DNA from 3 places in the Rahnella sp. AN3-3W3 genome. Region 3 is predicted to be linked to each of the others. Evidence: riboswitches for the same ligand, from Rfam matches in the RefSeq annotation. Region 3 holds a riboswitch; each other region holds the start of a gene.
What was found. Region 3 has a riboswitch for thiamine pyrophosphate ahead of thiB (thiamine ABC transporter substrate binding subunit). Riboswitches for the same ligand answer to the same signal wherever they lie in the genome.
Positions count from the first base shown of each region.

Region 1: linked by a shared signal. The riboswitch ahead of thiM (hydroxyethylthiazole kinase) and the one ahead of thiB (thiamine ABC transporter substrate binding subunit) in region 3 are both predicted to bind thiamine pyrophosphate.
Region 2: linked by a shared signal. The riboswitch ahead of thiC (phosphomethylpyrimidine synthase ThiC) and the one ahead of thiB (thiamine ABC transporter substrate binding subunit) in region 3 are both predicted to bind thiamine pyrophosphate.

Region 1 is NZ_JYDG01000045.1:33,604-38,841, forward strand. It holds gene UC15_RS13400 (hypothetical protein) at 182-1,030, shown strand; gene thiD (bifunctional hydroxymethylpyrimidine kinase/phosphomethylpyrimidine kinase) at 1,038-1,838, opposite strand; gene thiM (hydroxyethylthiazole kinase) at 1,835-2,644, opposite strand; TPP riboswitch at 2,679-2,777, opposite strand; gene UC15_RS13415 (N-acetyltransferase family protein) at 2,904-3,365, shown strand; gene UC15_RS13420 (DUF3313 domain-containing protein) at 3,505-4,164, shown strand; gene UC15_RS13425 (hypothetical protein) at 4,543-4,731, shown strand; gene guaA (glutamine-hydrolyzing GMP synthase) at 5,168-5,238, opposite strand, start outside.
Region 2 is NZ_JYDG01000037.1:15,477-20,714, reverse strand. It holds gene hemE (uroporphyrinogen decarboxylase) at 1-691, opposite strand, end outside; gene nudC (NAD(+) diphosphatase) at 763-1,548, opposite strand; gene rsd (sigma D regulator) at 1,647-2,162, shown strand; TPP riboswitch at 2,248-2,374, shown strand; gene thiC (phosphomethylpyrimidine synthase ThiC) at 2,498-4,450, shown strand; gene thiE (thiamine phosphate synthase) at 4,447-5,100, shown strand; gene UC15_RS11375 (HesA/MoeB/ThiF family protein) at 5,093-5,238, shown strand, end outside.
Region 3 is NZ_JYDG01000004.1:131,699-136,936, forward strand. It holds gene sgrT (glucose uptake inhibitor SgrT) at 224-409, opposite strand; gene sgrR (HTH-type transcriptional regulator SgrR) at 512-2,173, shown strand; TPP riboswitch at 2,214-2,464, shown strand; partial or broken gene thiB (thiamine ABC transporter substrate binding subunit) at 2,510-3,492, shown strand; gene thiP (thiamine/thiamine pyrophosphate ABC transporter permease ThiP) at 3,468-5,078, shown strand; gene thiQ (thiamine ABC transporter ATP-binding protein ThiQ) at 5,062-5,238, shown strand, end outside.

The DNA of each region.
Region 1 (5,238 bases), on a different contig from region 3:
TAACAATAGTCCATGTTATTTTTGTCGAGACGCCTCGTAAAATTTCGTCCTTGCCCTCATTAATAACCCCCTCTGTGACACAGAAAGTTCACGACGAAGTGCAAATTTTGCGGGTTAGCCCTAAAATCTGTATGACAACTTAGTGTAAGCTGTAAACCACATCAACACCGTGGATACTCTTATGCCAGCTGCCGTCCCCCTGAATAAAAGCTATTACAGCGCCGATCAGTCACTTTCCCTCTCTCAACTCGATAACGAAAAAATCACGCAAATCGTGCAAGATCTGGATGTGGCTGAAAGTGAAAAAGAACATTACGTGATGGGCTGGATGGGCCAGAACAGCGTTGTGGTCGTCAGAAATTATCAGGATAAACGCGGCACGTCGAATGGCCTGGTGCTATCCCGTGGCAACCGTTACAAACTCACCGTCCAGGCGATTACCTTCCGCATCCCTAAATTTTTGTTGTGGGTGACCTTCCGTCGCAAGCCCCGCACAATGACCGTTATTGCCTATAACAAACTGGGCGAACAGGCGACCGGCCTGCAACAATTTATCCATGTGCAGGATCCTGAATTACGGGAAAGGCTGGAAAGTGACTGGCGCGAGCTGAATGATTATCTCGGCATGGCCTGCTGGCAAATGGACAACAACCGCCCGCTGTGGCGTCAGTTACATCAGGAAATCTCACCACAGGCTTTGTGGACACTGGCAGAATCATCGTGGTTCAGCGGTAAAAAACTACAAAAAGATGGCGAATTTGAAGGCTTGTGGTCGCACGAACAATTTATTGGCCGCCGCACCGGTGAGCACGCGGCATTACTGCTGTCATGGAAGGACGAAGAAAACGAGGATATCGCCAGCTATCTGTTTGAAAGGGTTTCAGCGAACAAAATCCGCATCATGCTGCGTCCGCGTAAAGAGGAGAAATTCTATCCGCTGAACCCGTTTGACGCCGTGCATCTGCAACAGGCTCTGACTAAATTTCATCAGGCTGAACAGGCGCTGAGCGAAACCCAGCGCCGCGCGTAATCTGCTGTTACCACCAGCGGTGGAAATGATGGACCGGGCCGATGCCGTGACCAACCTCCAGAGAATCGGCCTGCATCAGCGCCTGCTGCAAATATTCTTTGGCTTCGCGTACGGTATCGGCCCAGTTGTTATGCCGCGGTCGCAATGCCGCAAGCGCCGCAGATAACGTGCATCCTGTGCCATGGGTGTGACGGGTATCCACACGCGGCGCGGTAAACCGCTCGCGTGAACCTGCCTCAAACAGCCAGTCAGGGCTTTCCTCATCACTCAGATGACCGCCTTTCATCAGCACCGCGCCACATCCCATCGCCAGTAACGCTTCTCCCTGCTCCCGCATTTCGGTTTCATTAGTCGCAGTCGCACACTCCAGCAACGCGGCGGCTTCCGGCAGATTTGGCGTAATAATGGATACCTGCGGGATCAGCAAACGGCGCACGGCATCCACGGCTTCCGGCAGTAGCAGCGGATCGCCACTTTTCGCCAGCATCACGGTATCCAGCACCACAAAAGGCGGCTGATAATGTCTGAGCCGCTCCGCAACCACGTCCACAATCTGACTGTTTGCCAGCATGCCGATTTTCGTGCTGTCGATACGAACGTCGCTCAGTACGGAATCCAGCTGCGCCGAAACAAACTCCGGCTCAATGTTATAAACTGACTGCACGCCGCGGGTATTCTGCGCCACCAGCGCGGTGATCACGCTGGTACCGTACGCACCCAGCGCCGAGAAGGCTTTCAAATCTGCCTGGATCCCCGCTCCGCCGCTCGGATCCGTGCCGGCAATCGTCAGTGCATTAATCCGTTTCATTGCCTCTCCTCCCCGTTCAGCCACTGCTCATCTATCAAATACAGATTATCGAGGAACTGAGGCGTGAAACTGCCAGGTCCGTTTACTGCTGCACAGGCACGTTCACCGGCACATGACATCACGCGACAGGCAGCGGCAACGTTATCCAGCCGGTCGCCCGGTAAAGCCACAAAGGCCGCCACCACGGCTGACAGGGCGCATCCGGTGCCAACAATGCGGGTCATCATCGTATGCCCGCCTGCTACGGCCCGGCTGCGTTCGCCGTCAGTGACATAATCCGTTTCACCGGTGACAGCGACAATCGCGCCGGTGTTACGCGCCAGCTGTTGTGCGGCAGGTAAAGCTGACAGGGAGTCATCACCGCTGTCAACGCCACGGCCGGACGCGCTGAGTCCGCTGAGCGCAAGAATTTCGGACGCATTACCACGAATGGCAGCAGGTTTAAGCGTGATGAGTTCAAGGCAAAATTCGGTTCGCCAGCTCAGGCCACCGACAGCGACCGGATCCAGTACCCAGGGCTTTCCGCCCTGATGAGCCGCGTGAACAGCTGCCAGCATCGCATCGGCATGAAGACGGGTCAGCGTGCCGACATTCACCAGCAAGGCATCAGCAATGGTACTGAACTGCGCGGCTTCGGCGGGATCAACCACCATCGCAGGGGACGCCCCCAGCGCCAGCAGAACATTGGCAGTAAAAGATTGTACGACGTCGTTGGTCAGGCAGTGGACCAGCGGCGCAGAAAGGCGGAGTTGTTTCAGAGAAGTGGCGGCTGTAGAGCCGGGCAACAAGGTAGGTCGGGTATGCATAAGTCTCCCTACCGGCGCTAAAGAAGGCGGTATCAGGAGAGATACCTGACTTCCCTACGCTGGCATAATCCAGATCAGGTAATACGGGTAAAATCTCAGCCCTGCTTTACAGCGGGCACCCCGAGTCAAGAAAGCATTATTGGTGGCGAGGGTCAGAAGATCAATCAGGAAATGCGATATAAAACCGTTAAGTCAACGTAATTGAACTCGCCGCACTTCACTGGCAGTATCGGAAAACAAACCTAAACCACAGACTTTGATGATAAAAAATTCTCAGGAGCTTTCTTTGCCATCACCCCTCAAAATCCGGCCTTATGAAGAAGCAGATCGCCCGTTTTTACGCACGTTGTATCTGGCCTCCCGAAAGCACACCTGGACATGGCTGGAGGATGATTTTCAGCTGGAAGATTTTGATCGTGCGGTTATCGGCGAAAAGATACTGGTCGCGGAACGTGACGGACATTTGCTCGGCTTCGCCTCGATTTTCACTCAGGAGGATTTCCTGCATAACCTGTTTGTTGATCCCAAATATCAGGGAACCGGCGCAGGTTCGGCGTTGCTTCGCGCGGCGGAAGAGACGTTTACCCGTCAGGGCTCTCTGAAATGTTTAGTAAAGAGTAAAAAATCAGTCGATTTTTACCTGTCAAAAGGCTGGAACATCATGGCTACAGGGGAAAGTCCAAAGGGCGAATACTATCTGTTTCATTCATCAAAAAAATAATTGAAGAAGAAATGATTACCTCACACAACCGTTTTTTTGCGATCCTGACGGATATCAATTTTTCTTTGTAGTTAACAGGTTAAATTCCGCAACAGTGCTATACATACTTGGTCTTCCTTAAAATATTTCGAGGGTACGAATGAAAAGAATAAAACTGATGCAGGTTGCTGCAGTCGCTGGCGTACTGTTTTTAGCCGGTTGTACCAACCACGTCACTCAAGCGGATAAATTCTCTGGTTTCCTGGGGGACTATTCCGGCCTTAAGGAAGTCAAAACTGCAGGTGGCAATCCGGTTCTTCGCTGGATTGACCCTTCGTTCAAAAAAGCCAACTACTCCTACATCAAATACGAACCGATTAAGTTCTATCCGGAGCCTCAGCCTACTGAGCAAATCAGCAAGGAAACCCTGCAGGGCGTTCTGGATTATGCTAACAGCCGTATGAAACCTGCGCTCGCTGAGCGTTTGCCTCTGACAGATCACGCGGGGCCGCGTACCTTGATCTTTAAAGGTGCAATCACCGGTGTGAATACTTCGGCTGAAGGTCTGCAATTCTATGAAGTGATCCCGGTTGCGCTGGTCATTGCCGGTACTGAAACCGCGACCGGCCACCGCACGCGTGATACCGAAGTGTATTTCGAAGGCGAGCTGATTGACTCAGCAACCGGCAAACCGGTAATTAAAGTCGTCCGTAAGGGCTTCGGAAAACAAGTTTCTAACGATACACAAAAAGTCACCGCGAACGATTTGAAAACAGTGGTCGATAGTCTGGCGAACGACACCAGGTTGTTTAACGAGTAATTTTCGTCACCGCATCACAATCAGGGCAGCCAGATGGCTGCCTTTTTTCATACTGAATCAGCAATAAACTCACGCAGCCACTGATGAATGGAAATCCGCGCTGGATGCCGTCAGCAAAATGGCGGTGATGAGATATTCCGGTACTGACACTGCAGCCGGACATTACACCGGGGATAAATGGGTTCACGGCGCATCTGAAATAACGTTTTATGTTACCTGAACATTTATTAATGAAAGGGTATCTCCCCAGCATTCTGGCGTTATGTTTTTTGGAACAGGCCTCGTAACTATGAAAATATAACTATCACAAATTCCGTTTTAATTTGCAGGTGTTTTAAAACTTGAGTAATCTGCCTTTCGTTATCAGGGAGATTAAAAATGGAATTCGACATCACGACATTTTTCAAAGCCATACTCGGCGGCGCAGGTGCAGGATATGCATTCACTGGCGGTATTTCTCTTGCACTACCGGAACTTATCGTCACGGACAGACTGTTGCTTTCAATGGCGGCCATCGGTGCGGTGTTGTTGCCACTCCTGTATCTAAAGAGCATACGGAGAAAGTGAGTTGCGAGAATTACACTGGTACCTTCCCGTCAATTCAGATCAGCTTGCGCACTTCTATTGTTATCTCTGCGTGAGTTATATTTTTGTTCATCTGACATGGGATGCATTTTCGATAAAAACACCGGCATTTTCACTGGAGAACCTCCAATATAAAGTAGGGGAAATATTTTCATCAGCCACTTTTGCCAATAGTCTTTTCTTTATTGTTATTTTACTGGATATAAATAATCCTCTGAGAAATTCTGATGCTTTTATTTTTCCACTCATTTTTTCAGCAATTTCAGGGATCTTTATTTCACTATCGGCAATAGTGCCTAAAGCGAAAAGCTAACAAAGTCATTGGCTATGACAACAATTAAAACAGATATAAAAAAAAGCCCCCTGCAACAGCAGCGGGCTTTAAGAGCTAGTTATCGGCTAAGGATATATTGCCGAATCATTCCCACTCAATCGTTGCCGGCGGTTTACCGGAGATATCATACACCACGCGGGAAATGCCGTTGACTT
Region 2 (5,238 bases), on a different contig from region 3:
CGATTTTGTGCATGTAGTTAAGGGAGAACTCGCGGTAATCGCGAGGTGTCAGTACGCCGCCCCAGGTGTCAAAAATCATCACCGACTGCGCGCCCGCTTTAATCTGAGCATTAAGGTAAAGAATGACGCTGTCGGCCACTTTATCCAGCAACAGGTGCAAGGTAGACGGATCGGCGTACATCATTTTTTTGATTTTGGTAAAGGCTTTGCTGCTACCGCCTTCAATCATATACGTCGCCAGAGTCCACGGGCTACCGGAGAAACCAATAAGCGGCACTTCACCTTTCAGGTTTTTACGGATGGTACGCACGGCGTTCATCACATAGCCCAGCTCCATTTCAGGATCCGGAACCGGCAGCTTTTCGACATCAGCACGATTGGTCAGTGGCGAAGAAAAACGCGGGCCTTCACCGGCTTCGAAATACAGCCCCAGCCCCATCGCATCAGGAATGGTCAGGATGTCGGAGAACAGGATCGCTGCATCCAGCGGATAGCGACGAAGCGGCTGTAAAGTCACCTCACAAGCCAGTTCGGCATTCTTACACAGCGACATAAAATCGCCGGCTTCAGCACGGGTTTCTTTGTACTCCGGCAAATAACGGCCAGCCTGACGCATCATCCACACCGGTGTAATGTCCACTGGCTGACGTAACAAAGCACGCAGGTAACGGTCGTTTTTCAACTCATTCATTCTTGCTCTTTCCTTCAATATTCGGGCCGCCCGACAATCATATGACGGCATTCTATCACGCAAAACTGACGCTAGACCTCGTCGTCTTCGCTTTCTGCGCGGCACTGCGCAACTGTGTCTTCAATCAGACGACGGGCAATCGTGCCGGGCGGTGGCAGCTGTGGCAGCTGGTCAAAGCGGTACCAGTCAGCGTTAAGCAGCTCTTTCGGGTCGTGTTTAATATCGCCGCTGTCGTAATCCGCCATAAATGCCATCATCAGCGAATTGGGGAACGGCCACGGTTGGGAACTGACGTAACGGACATTCTTCACGCGGATATTACTTTCTTCCATGACCTCGCGAGCCACGGTTTCTTCCAGTGTTTCACCGACTTCAACAAAGCCAGCCAGAACCGTGTGAATGCCATTACGATGACGGACGTGCTGCGCCAGCAAAATCTCATCACCTTTGCGGATTGCTACAATGATGCAGGGTGCAATCTGCGGGTAATAGCGTTCGCGACAATTCCCGCAAAGTGCGGCCCACTCGGTCTTACTGACGTGCATTTCATGCCCGCAGTATCCGCAGAACTTATGAGAACGATAAAACTCTGACAGCTGCACACCGCGCCCGACCAGCTGGAATAATCCGCGATCTTGATCCAGCAGCTGACGGGCGGAAACCATATGATTTGGCATTGTCTGACGGACCAGCCAGACAGGTTCACCCTGCCATTCGCCAATCTGACGCGCCGTTTTACCGGTCAGAGAATATTGTGCGGCGCTGCCAAACGGCAGTTCGCCCTCAGGCAGCCACAGCTTGCCTTCCTGGCTGATAACCCACCAGCCGTTATGTTGCTCAGTAATCTGTAATTCCATAATTGTTGTTGCATAACCTCGTCGGGACTGACAATCTGAGTAAGATATTCACATATTAGTAACTTTTAGTTACTTTTTTATCGCTCACGGAGTCAACCATGCTAAATCGTCTGGAAAGACTGACCCAACGCGTTGGTGGCAGTAATGAGTTAGTGGATCAATGGCTGCACGCGCGCAAAGAGCTGCTGGTTTCGTACTGCACTTTGGTCGGCCTGAAACCCAATAAAGAAAAACATACCCCTCTCAACGAAAAAGCGCTGGATAACTTTTGCCATAACCTGGTGGACTATCTTTCAGCCGGTCATTTCCATCTGTATCAGCGGATCATTGATGAAGTCGAAGGTGCGAACAGTCCGATAAAATTGCAGGCTGCGAAAATATACCCTGCACTGGAGCTGAACACTGAAGCTATCATGGCTTTCCATGATAGTTACACTGAAAATGATATTGATGATGACAATGCTTTCGCATTTCATTATGCATTATCCGATGTAGGTGAAGCGTTGGATGCGCGTTTTCAGCTGGAAGATCAATTGATTATTCTGGCATTTGACCGCAGCAATCATGAAGAAAAACCACCTGCAAATGAAGAACATCTCGCCAGACCGGCTTAACGCTTTGTCACATTAAAACTCTGCACCTGTTTGTAGTTTTAATTGTAGTTTTAGTTGTAGTTTCAAAAAACGCCTCCTATATTGAGGCTTCTTGTCGGAGTGCCTAGCGCATAATTTTCTCGCGAAGATTACGCCAGGCTGAGACCGTTAATTCGGGATCCGCGGAACCTGATCGGGTTAGTACCCGCGAAGGGAACAAGAGTAATGTTATGCGTTCAGCTCACTCTGGCATTCGCCTGCATCAGGCCGCCTGTGCTGCACCGCCCATTTTTACTCCTGCCGTAAACCTCCAGACAAGCAATTTTCCATCACGTTTTTTTTGCGAGGAATTTGCTATGTCGAGTACCCAGAAACCCGTTATTTCCGAAAAGAAAGCGTCTAATCGCCGTGAACAACGCGCGCAGGCTCAGTCGTTTATCGACAGTCTGCAGGGCGAAGCCTTCCCCAACTCCCGCCGTATTTATCTTGAAGGTGACCGCAAAGATATTCGCGTGCCGATGCGTGAAATCCAACTCAGCCCGACACTGGTCGGCGGTGGCAAAGATAATCCGCAGTTCGAAGAAAACGAAGCCATCCCTGTTTATGACACCGCCGGACCTTACGGGGATCCGTCAGCAGTTATCGACGTGCACACCGGTCTGGAAAAATTACGTGCCCGCTGGATAAAAGAGCGTGCGGACACGGAGGAACTCCCACAGGTCAGCTCCGGCTTTACCCAGCAACGGCTGGCGGACGAAGGGCTGGATCATCTGCGCTTCGAACATCTGCCGCGTCCGCGAAAAGCCATGTCTGGCAAAAATGTTACGCAGCTGCATTACGCACGCAAAGGCACGATTACCCCGGAAATGGAGTTCATCGCCATTCGCGAAAACATGGGCCGCGAGCGGATCCGTGGTGAGATTTTGCGCCAGCAACACCCCGGTGAAAGCTTTGGCGCGCATTTGCCTGCCAATATCACCGCAGAGTTTGTGCGTCAGGAAGTCGCCGCCGGGCGTGCGATTATTCCTGCCAACATCAACCATCCTGAATCAGAGCCGATGATCATCGGGCGTAATTTCCTGGTGAAAGTGAACGCTAATATCGGCAACTCAGCGGTGACATCATCCATCGAAGAAGAAGTCGAGAAGCTGGTGTGGTCAACTCGCTGGGGCGCGGACACCGTGATGGATCTCTCCACCGGCCGTTATATTCATGAAACCCGCGAATGGATCCTGCGCAACAGCCCGGTGCCAATCGGCACGGTGCCGATTTATCAGGCGCTGGAAAAAGTGAACGGCGTGGCCGAAGACCTGAACTGGGAAATGTTCCGCGATACCCTGCTGGAACAGGCCGAGCAAGGCGTCGATTACTTCACCATTCATGCCGGTGTCTTGCTGCGTTACGTGCCGATGACGGCCAAACGTCTGACCGGCATTGTGTCGCGTGGTGGTTCGATTATGGCGAAATGGTGTCTGTCACATCATCGCGAAAGCTTCCTGTTCGAGCATTTTCGTGAAATTTGCGAAATCTGCGCCGCCTACGATGTCTCCCTTTCATTGGGCGACGGCTTACGTCCGGGCTCAATTCAGGATGCCAATGACGAAGCACAATTCGCTGAATTACGCACGCTGGGCGAACTGACCAAAATTGCCTGGGAATACGATGTGCAGGTGATGATCGAAGGTCCCGGGCATGTGCCGATGCAGATGATCCGCCGCAACATGACTGAAGAACTCGAGCACTGTCACGAAGCGCCGTTCTATACCCTCGGCCCGCTGACCACCGATATCGCGCCGGGTTACGACCACTTCACCTCCGGTATTGGTGCGGCGATGATTGGATGGTTTGGCTGCGCCATGCTGTGCTATGTCACGCCAAAAGAGCATCTCGGCCTGCCGAACAAAGAAGACGTTAAGCAGGGTTTGATTACCTACAAAATCGCAGCACACGCCGCCGATTTAGCCAAAGGTCATCCGGGTGCGCAAATCCGCGATAACGCCATGTCCAAAGCGCGTTTTGAATTCCGCTGGGAAGACCAGTTCAATCTGGCTCTGGATCCGGCCACTGCGCGCGCTTACCACGATGAAACGCTGCCGCAGGAATCCGGCAAAGTTGCTCACTTCTGCTCGATGTGCGGCCCGAAATTCTGCTCAATGAAAATCACTCAGGAAGTTCGCGATTATGCCGCCGCGCTGGAAGCCAAAGCCCAGCCTATAGAACTCGTTGAATCCGGCATGGCGCAAATGTCGGCCGAATTCCGTTCACGCGGCAGCGAGCTTTATCACCCTGCCACGGAGATTAACAAATGAATCAGTCCGCTCAGCCCTTTCCTGCCGTTCCTTTTCACCTCGGTTTATATCCGGTCGTTGATACTGTGGAATGGATCGCCCGCCTGCTGGAAGCAGGGGTTAAAACGCTGCAACTGCGTGTAAAAGATTTACCCGATGAAGAAGTTGAGCCAGCAATTATCGAGGCCATCGCACTAGGGAAAAAATATCAGGCGAGGTTATTCATCAACGATTACTGGCGTCTGGCGGTAAAACATCAGGCTTATGGCGTGCATCTGGGTCAGGAAGATCTGGATACTGCCGATCTTGAGGCAATCCGTCAGGCCGGTTTACGACTGGGCGTCTCCACCCATGACGATACTGAAATGGCGCGCGCTGTCGCCGTGAATCCTTCATATATCGCACTCGGACATATCTTCCCGACGCAGACCAAGGACATGCCGTCAGCCCCGCAGGGTCTGGAAGAACTCTCCCGACATATTAAGCAACTCGACGGAAGATTCCCGACGGTAGCTATTGGCGGGATCAGCATTGAACGCGCGCCGTCGGTTCTCGATTGCGGCGTCGGCAGCATTGCCGTGGTCAGCGCCATTACACAGGCAGCGGACTGGCGTGCCGCCACCGCCGAACTGCTGGCTTTATGCGCCAGCAAGGTGCCGGAAGATGCTTAATGACGCGGCATTTATGCGTTACAGCCGCCAGCTGATGCTGGAAGAATTCGGCCCACAGGCGCAGGAAAAGTTACAGGCGGCAAAAGTGCTGATCGTCGGTCTTGGCGGTCTCGGCTCTCCCGCAGCCCTGTATCTGGC
Region 3 (5,238 bases):
ACAACATACAGTGTATACCCAAAACAGTTCGAGTTGCAGAAAGGCGGCAAGCGCACGAATCCCGATGAGCTGACACAGGTCAGTGATTCGGGTGAGTAAGAGCGGCCAACGCGTCTGCCGCTCGAAATGTGAAGGGTATACGAATAAAAAAACCAGTGAGTTTCCTCACTGGCTGGTGACAATACACCATTACTCAGAAAATCGAATTTAGTCAGACCTGAAGTCACAGTCGCCGGCGGTATTGCTCGTCGTCCAGCGTTTCCATATCCCACTGCGTAAGACGGGACAGAATATCCAGACGGTATTGCACCGGAACCCAGGACAGCCAGTCTGCATGATTTTTAGAGGCGTTCTTTTTGATGGCTTCAAAATAACGCTGATAGAAACGGGCGTTCAGACTGCGTTTCATGCTGACCTCCGGTGATTCACAACAGGCTTTCGTTGAGAAACAGTATCAGCGTAATATGAGGAAAGATAAATTGATGAAAATTGCCCGTGGAGTTCCTCTTTTATGTCTTCGTCCCGTTTGCAACAACAGTTCATCCGCCTGTGGCAAAGCTGTCACGGTGAAGACACTGAAACCACGCTACAGGCACTGTCGGAAGTTCTGAGTTGCTCACGCAGACACATGCGCTCGTTGCTCGGCACCATGCAAGAACAGGGCTGGCTGACGTGGGATGCAGAAGCCGGACGCGGCAAACGTTCCACGCTGAAATTTTTGTATACCGGCCTCGCACTCCAGCAACAGCGCGCCGAAGAGCTGCTGGAGCAGGATCGTATTGATCAGCTGGTACAACTGGTCGGCGACAAAACCCTGGTGCGCCAGATGCTGCTTTCCCAGCTCGGCCGCAGTTTCCGTCAGGGTAAGCATATCCTGCGTGTGTTGTATTACCGTCCGCTGATTAATCTGCTGCCCGGTACCATGTTACGCCGCTCTGAAACCCATATTGCCCGGCAAATTTTCAGCGGCCTCACACGCATAAATGAGGAAAAAGGGGAAGTCGAAGGCGATTTAGCCCATCACTGGCAGGAAATTTCGCCGTTGCAATGGCGTTTTTATCTGCGCCCTGCCATTCATTTTCATCATGGCCGTGAACTGGAGATGGTGGATATCATTGCTACCTTCACCCGGCTGAAAACGCATCCGCTGTTCAGTAATCTGAAATCAGTCAAAACGCCCACGCCAAATGTTATTGATATCCACCTGAATGAACCCGATCGCTGGCTGCCGTGGCTGTTCGGCAATATCCACGCGATGATCCTGCCGCAGGAGTGGCAGTCGCTGCCCGATTTTGCCCGCCATCCGGTCGGTACCGGCCCTTACGCCGTGGTGCGTAACCTGAAAACCCAACTGCGCATCCGCGCCTTTGATGATTATTTTGGCTTCCGTGCGCTGATTGATGAAGTAAATATCTGGGTGTTGCCGGAACTGAGTGAAGAGCTGGTGCATTCCGGCGTACAGCTTCAGGCTGATGAATCAGGCAAAAGCGAGCTGGAAAGTCGCCTTGAAGAAGGCTGCTATTTCCTGTTATTTGACCAGCGTTCGCCGGTCGGACAATCTGAAGAAACACGCCAGTGGTTGTGCGATTTACTCAATCCCATCGCCTTACTGAATAATGCCGAACCGATTTACCAACGCTACTGGTCGCCGGCTTACGGCCTGCTGCCGCGCTGGCACCATAAAGCGCCACAACCGCGTCCGCCCAGACCGCAAAACCTGACCCAGGTGACACTGACATTTTACGGCGAGCATTCCGAGCATCAGGCGATCTGCAATGCGCTGCAGCCGCTGCTGGCGTCCGAAGGCATTGAACTGATTATTCAGGTCGTGGATTACGCGGTCTGGCACCGCGGTGACGCCAAAAGTGATCTGTGGCTCGGCAGTGCCAACTTCACCCTGCCGCTGGAATTTTCACTGTTTGCGCATTTCTATGAATTACCGCTGGCGAAACACTGCTTCAGTGAAGAGATGGAAGATGACGCCGCGCAGTGGCATGCGGGCAATTTATCGATCGCCAAATGGAGTCAGAAACAAACGGTCAGCCATCAGATCCATCCTCTGTTTCATCACTGGCTGGTGTTGCAGGGGCAGCGCAGTATGCGCGGCGTGCGTATGAACACCCTCGGCTGGTTCGACTTCAAATCCGCGTGGTTTGCGCCGCCGGACAGTTAATCGGACTATCGCATCGCGCCGTTAGTCTCTAGAATGACATCCGTTCTCAACGGGGTGCCAGAGTGCGTTCTTTTTCAAGAAGAATGAACTCGATCTTTAAACGCCGCGAGCGCGTGTTCAGCGGGTGAAGTCCAGCGCACAGAAAGCGGAGCGTACACAAAGTACGTGAGCATTTCGAGCACTGCACGACGCCCGATCAACACACGCACAGCAAGTTTAAAAGGCTGAGATTTAGACCCGTCGAACCTGATCCGGTTAACCCCGGCGGAGGGATTTGAGACTGCGCGATGCTTACTCAAAATCCTTTGCCCTTTCATTTTTTTTTGGAGCGCAAAGTTGAAAAAATTATTGTCCTGCCTGCTGTTACTTTCTGCACCTGCCTTCGCGGCAAAACCTGTCCTGACGGTTTATACCTATGATTCTTTCTCTGCCGACTGGGGTCCGGGCCGGCGATCAAAAAAGCCTTTGAAGCCCAATGCGGCTGCGAGCTGAAATACGTTGCGCTGGAAGACGGTGTCTCTTTGCTTAACCGTCTGCGGATGGAAGGCAAAAACAGCAAAGCCGACGTGGTTCTCGGGCTGGATAACAACCTGTTGCAGGCAGCTGAACAAACCGGATTATTTGCCAAAGCGCCGAAAACCGCTGCCAGACTGACCGTACCAGGCGGCTGGGACAACACCAAGTTCGTGCCTTACGATTACGGCTATTTCGCGTTCGTCTATGACAAAAACAAACTGAAGAACCCGCCAAAAAGCCTCGATGAGCTGATCAACAGCGACCAGAAATGGAAAGTCATTTACGAAGATCCGCGCACCAGTACACCGGGTCTGGGCCTGATGTTGTGGATGCAAAAAGTCTATGGCGACAAAGCACCGCAAGCGTGGGAAAAACTGGCGAAGAAAACCGTTACCGTCACCAAAGGCTGGAGCGAGGCTTACGGTTTATTCCTCAAAGGTGAAAGCGATCTGGTGCTGAGCTACACCACGTCTCCGGCTTACCACATCGTGGAAGAGAAGAAAGATAACTACGCGGCAGCAGATTTCACCGAAGGCCATTATATGCAGGTCGAAGTGGCGGGTCAGCTGGCGAACAGCCAGCAACCGAAACTGGCTGAAGAGTTCATGAAATTCGTTACTACGGAAGATTTCCAGAAAGTGATCCCGGCCGGCAACTGGATGTATCCGGTGATCAACACCCCGCTGCCTGACGCTTTTAAACAGCTGACGATCCCGGCTAAATCCCTGCAATACAGCGCACAGGATGTCGCCACTCACCGTTCACAATGGATCCAGGCATGGCAGAACGCCGTCAGCCGTTGATCCCGCGCTGGTTGTGGCCGGGCGCCATCGCCTCGCTGCTGATGTTGCTGGTGGCTATGCTGGCGTTAGGCTCTCTGTGGCGTCATGCGCCACAGATGAGCGGCGCCTCGCTGTGGCAGGATCCTTATCTCTGGCATGTGATCCGCTTTACCTTCTGGCAGGCGCTGCTTTCGGCGCTCTGTTCTGTGCTGCCCGCCATTCTGCTGGCGCGTGCGCTGTTCCGCCGCCGCTTCCCCGGACGTCAGCTGTTACTACGTTTATGCGCGATGACGCTGGTATTACCGGTTTTGGTGGCAGTCTTCGGCATTCTCAGCGTTTACGGACGACAGGGCTGGCTGGCGCAGATTTGCGGCTGGCTGGGCGTGGATTACCGTTTCTCGCCTTATGGTTTACAGGGCATTTTACTGGCTCATGTGTTTTTCAATCTGCCACTGGCAGCCCGACTCTTATTGCAGGCGCTGGAGAATATCGCCGTCGAACAGCGTCAGCTGGCTGCGCAGCTTGGGATGAACGCCTGGCAGCAATTTCGCTTTGTTGAATGGCCTGCCATTCGCCGGCAGATTTTCCCCGCCGCTGCATTGATTTTTATGTTGTGCTTCGCCAGCTTCGCCACGGTGCTGTCGCTGGGCGGCGGTCCGCAGGCGACCACCATTGAACTGGCGATTTTTCAGGCGTTAAGTTACGACTACGATTTAAGCCGCGCGGCCACGCTGGCGCTGATCCAGCTGTTTTGTTGTCTGGCGCTGGTCTTGCTCAGCCAGAAACTCAGTCAGGCGTTGCCGGTCGGACAAACGCATTCTCAGCGCTGGCGTAACCCGGACGATTCCAGGCTGCGGCGCATCGCAGATGCCGTGCTGATCGGCCTGGCGTTAATGCTGATCCTGCCGCCGCTACTCGCCGTGATTACCGACGGTATCAACCGTGCAGCAGTCGGTGTTTTACAACAACCTGCACTGTGGCTGGCATTATGGACATCCGTGCGTATCGCGCTGGGCAGCGGAATAGTGTGTGTCCTGCTGACTATGATGCTGTTGTGGAGCAGTCGCGAACTGCGATTACGGCAGAGAAATGGCTGGGCGCAGGTGATGGATCTCAGCGGGATGCTGATCCTCGCGATGCCGGGCATTGTGCTGGCAACCGGCTTTTTCCTGCTGCTTGGCGATACGACAGGTTTGCCACAATCGCCGTGGCCGCTGGTGATCATGACCAATGCGCTGATGGCGGTGCCTTATGCGCTAAAAGTGCTGGATAACCCGATGCGCGACGTGGCCGAACGTTACACGCCGCTGTGCCTTTCACTGGATATGCACGGCTGGCAGCGCCTGCGCTGGGTGGAACTGAGCGCGCTGAGGCGCCCGATTGCGCAGGCGCTGGCGTTTGCCTGCGTGTTGTCGCTGGGGGATTTCGGCGTGATCGCCTTATTCGGCAATGAGAACTTCCGCACCCTGCCATTTTATCTGTATCAGCAGATCGGCGCCTATCGCAGCCAGGACGGCGCGGTGACGGCGCTGTTATTGCTGCTGTTATGTTTTCTGTTATTCACCCTGATTGAGAAATTACCGGGCCGCCATGCTGACGCTGAATAAACTGACGTACCTGTACGAACACCTGCCGATGCGCTTCGATTTACAGATCGAGGCCGGTGAGCGCGTGGCCATTCTCGGGCCGAGCGGCGCGGGAAAAAGTACCCTGCTCAGCCTGGTCGCCGGTTTTCTGGCACCGGTCAGCGGGCAGATCCTGCTTAAC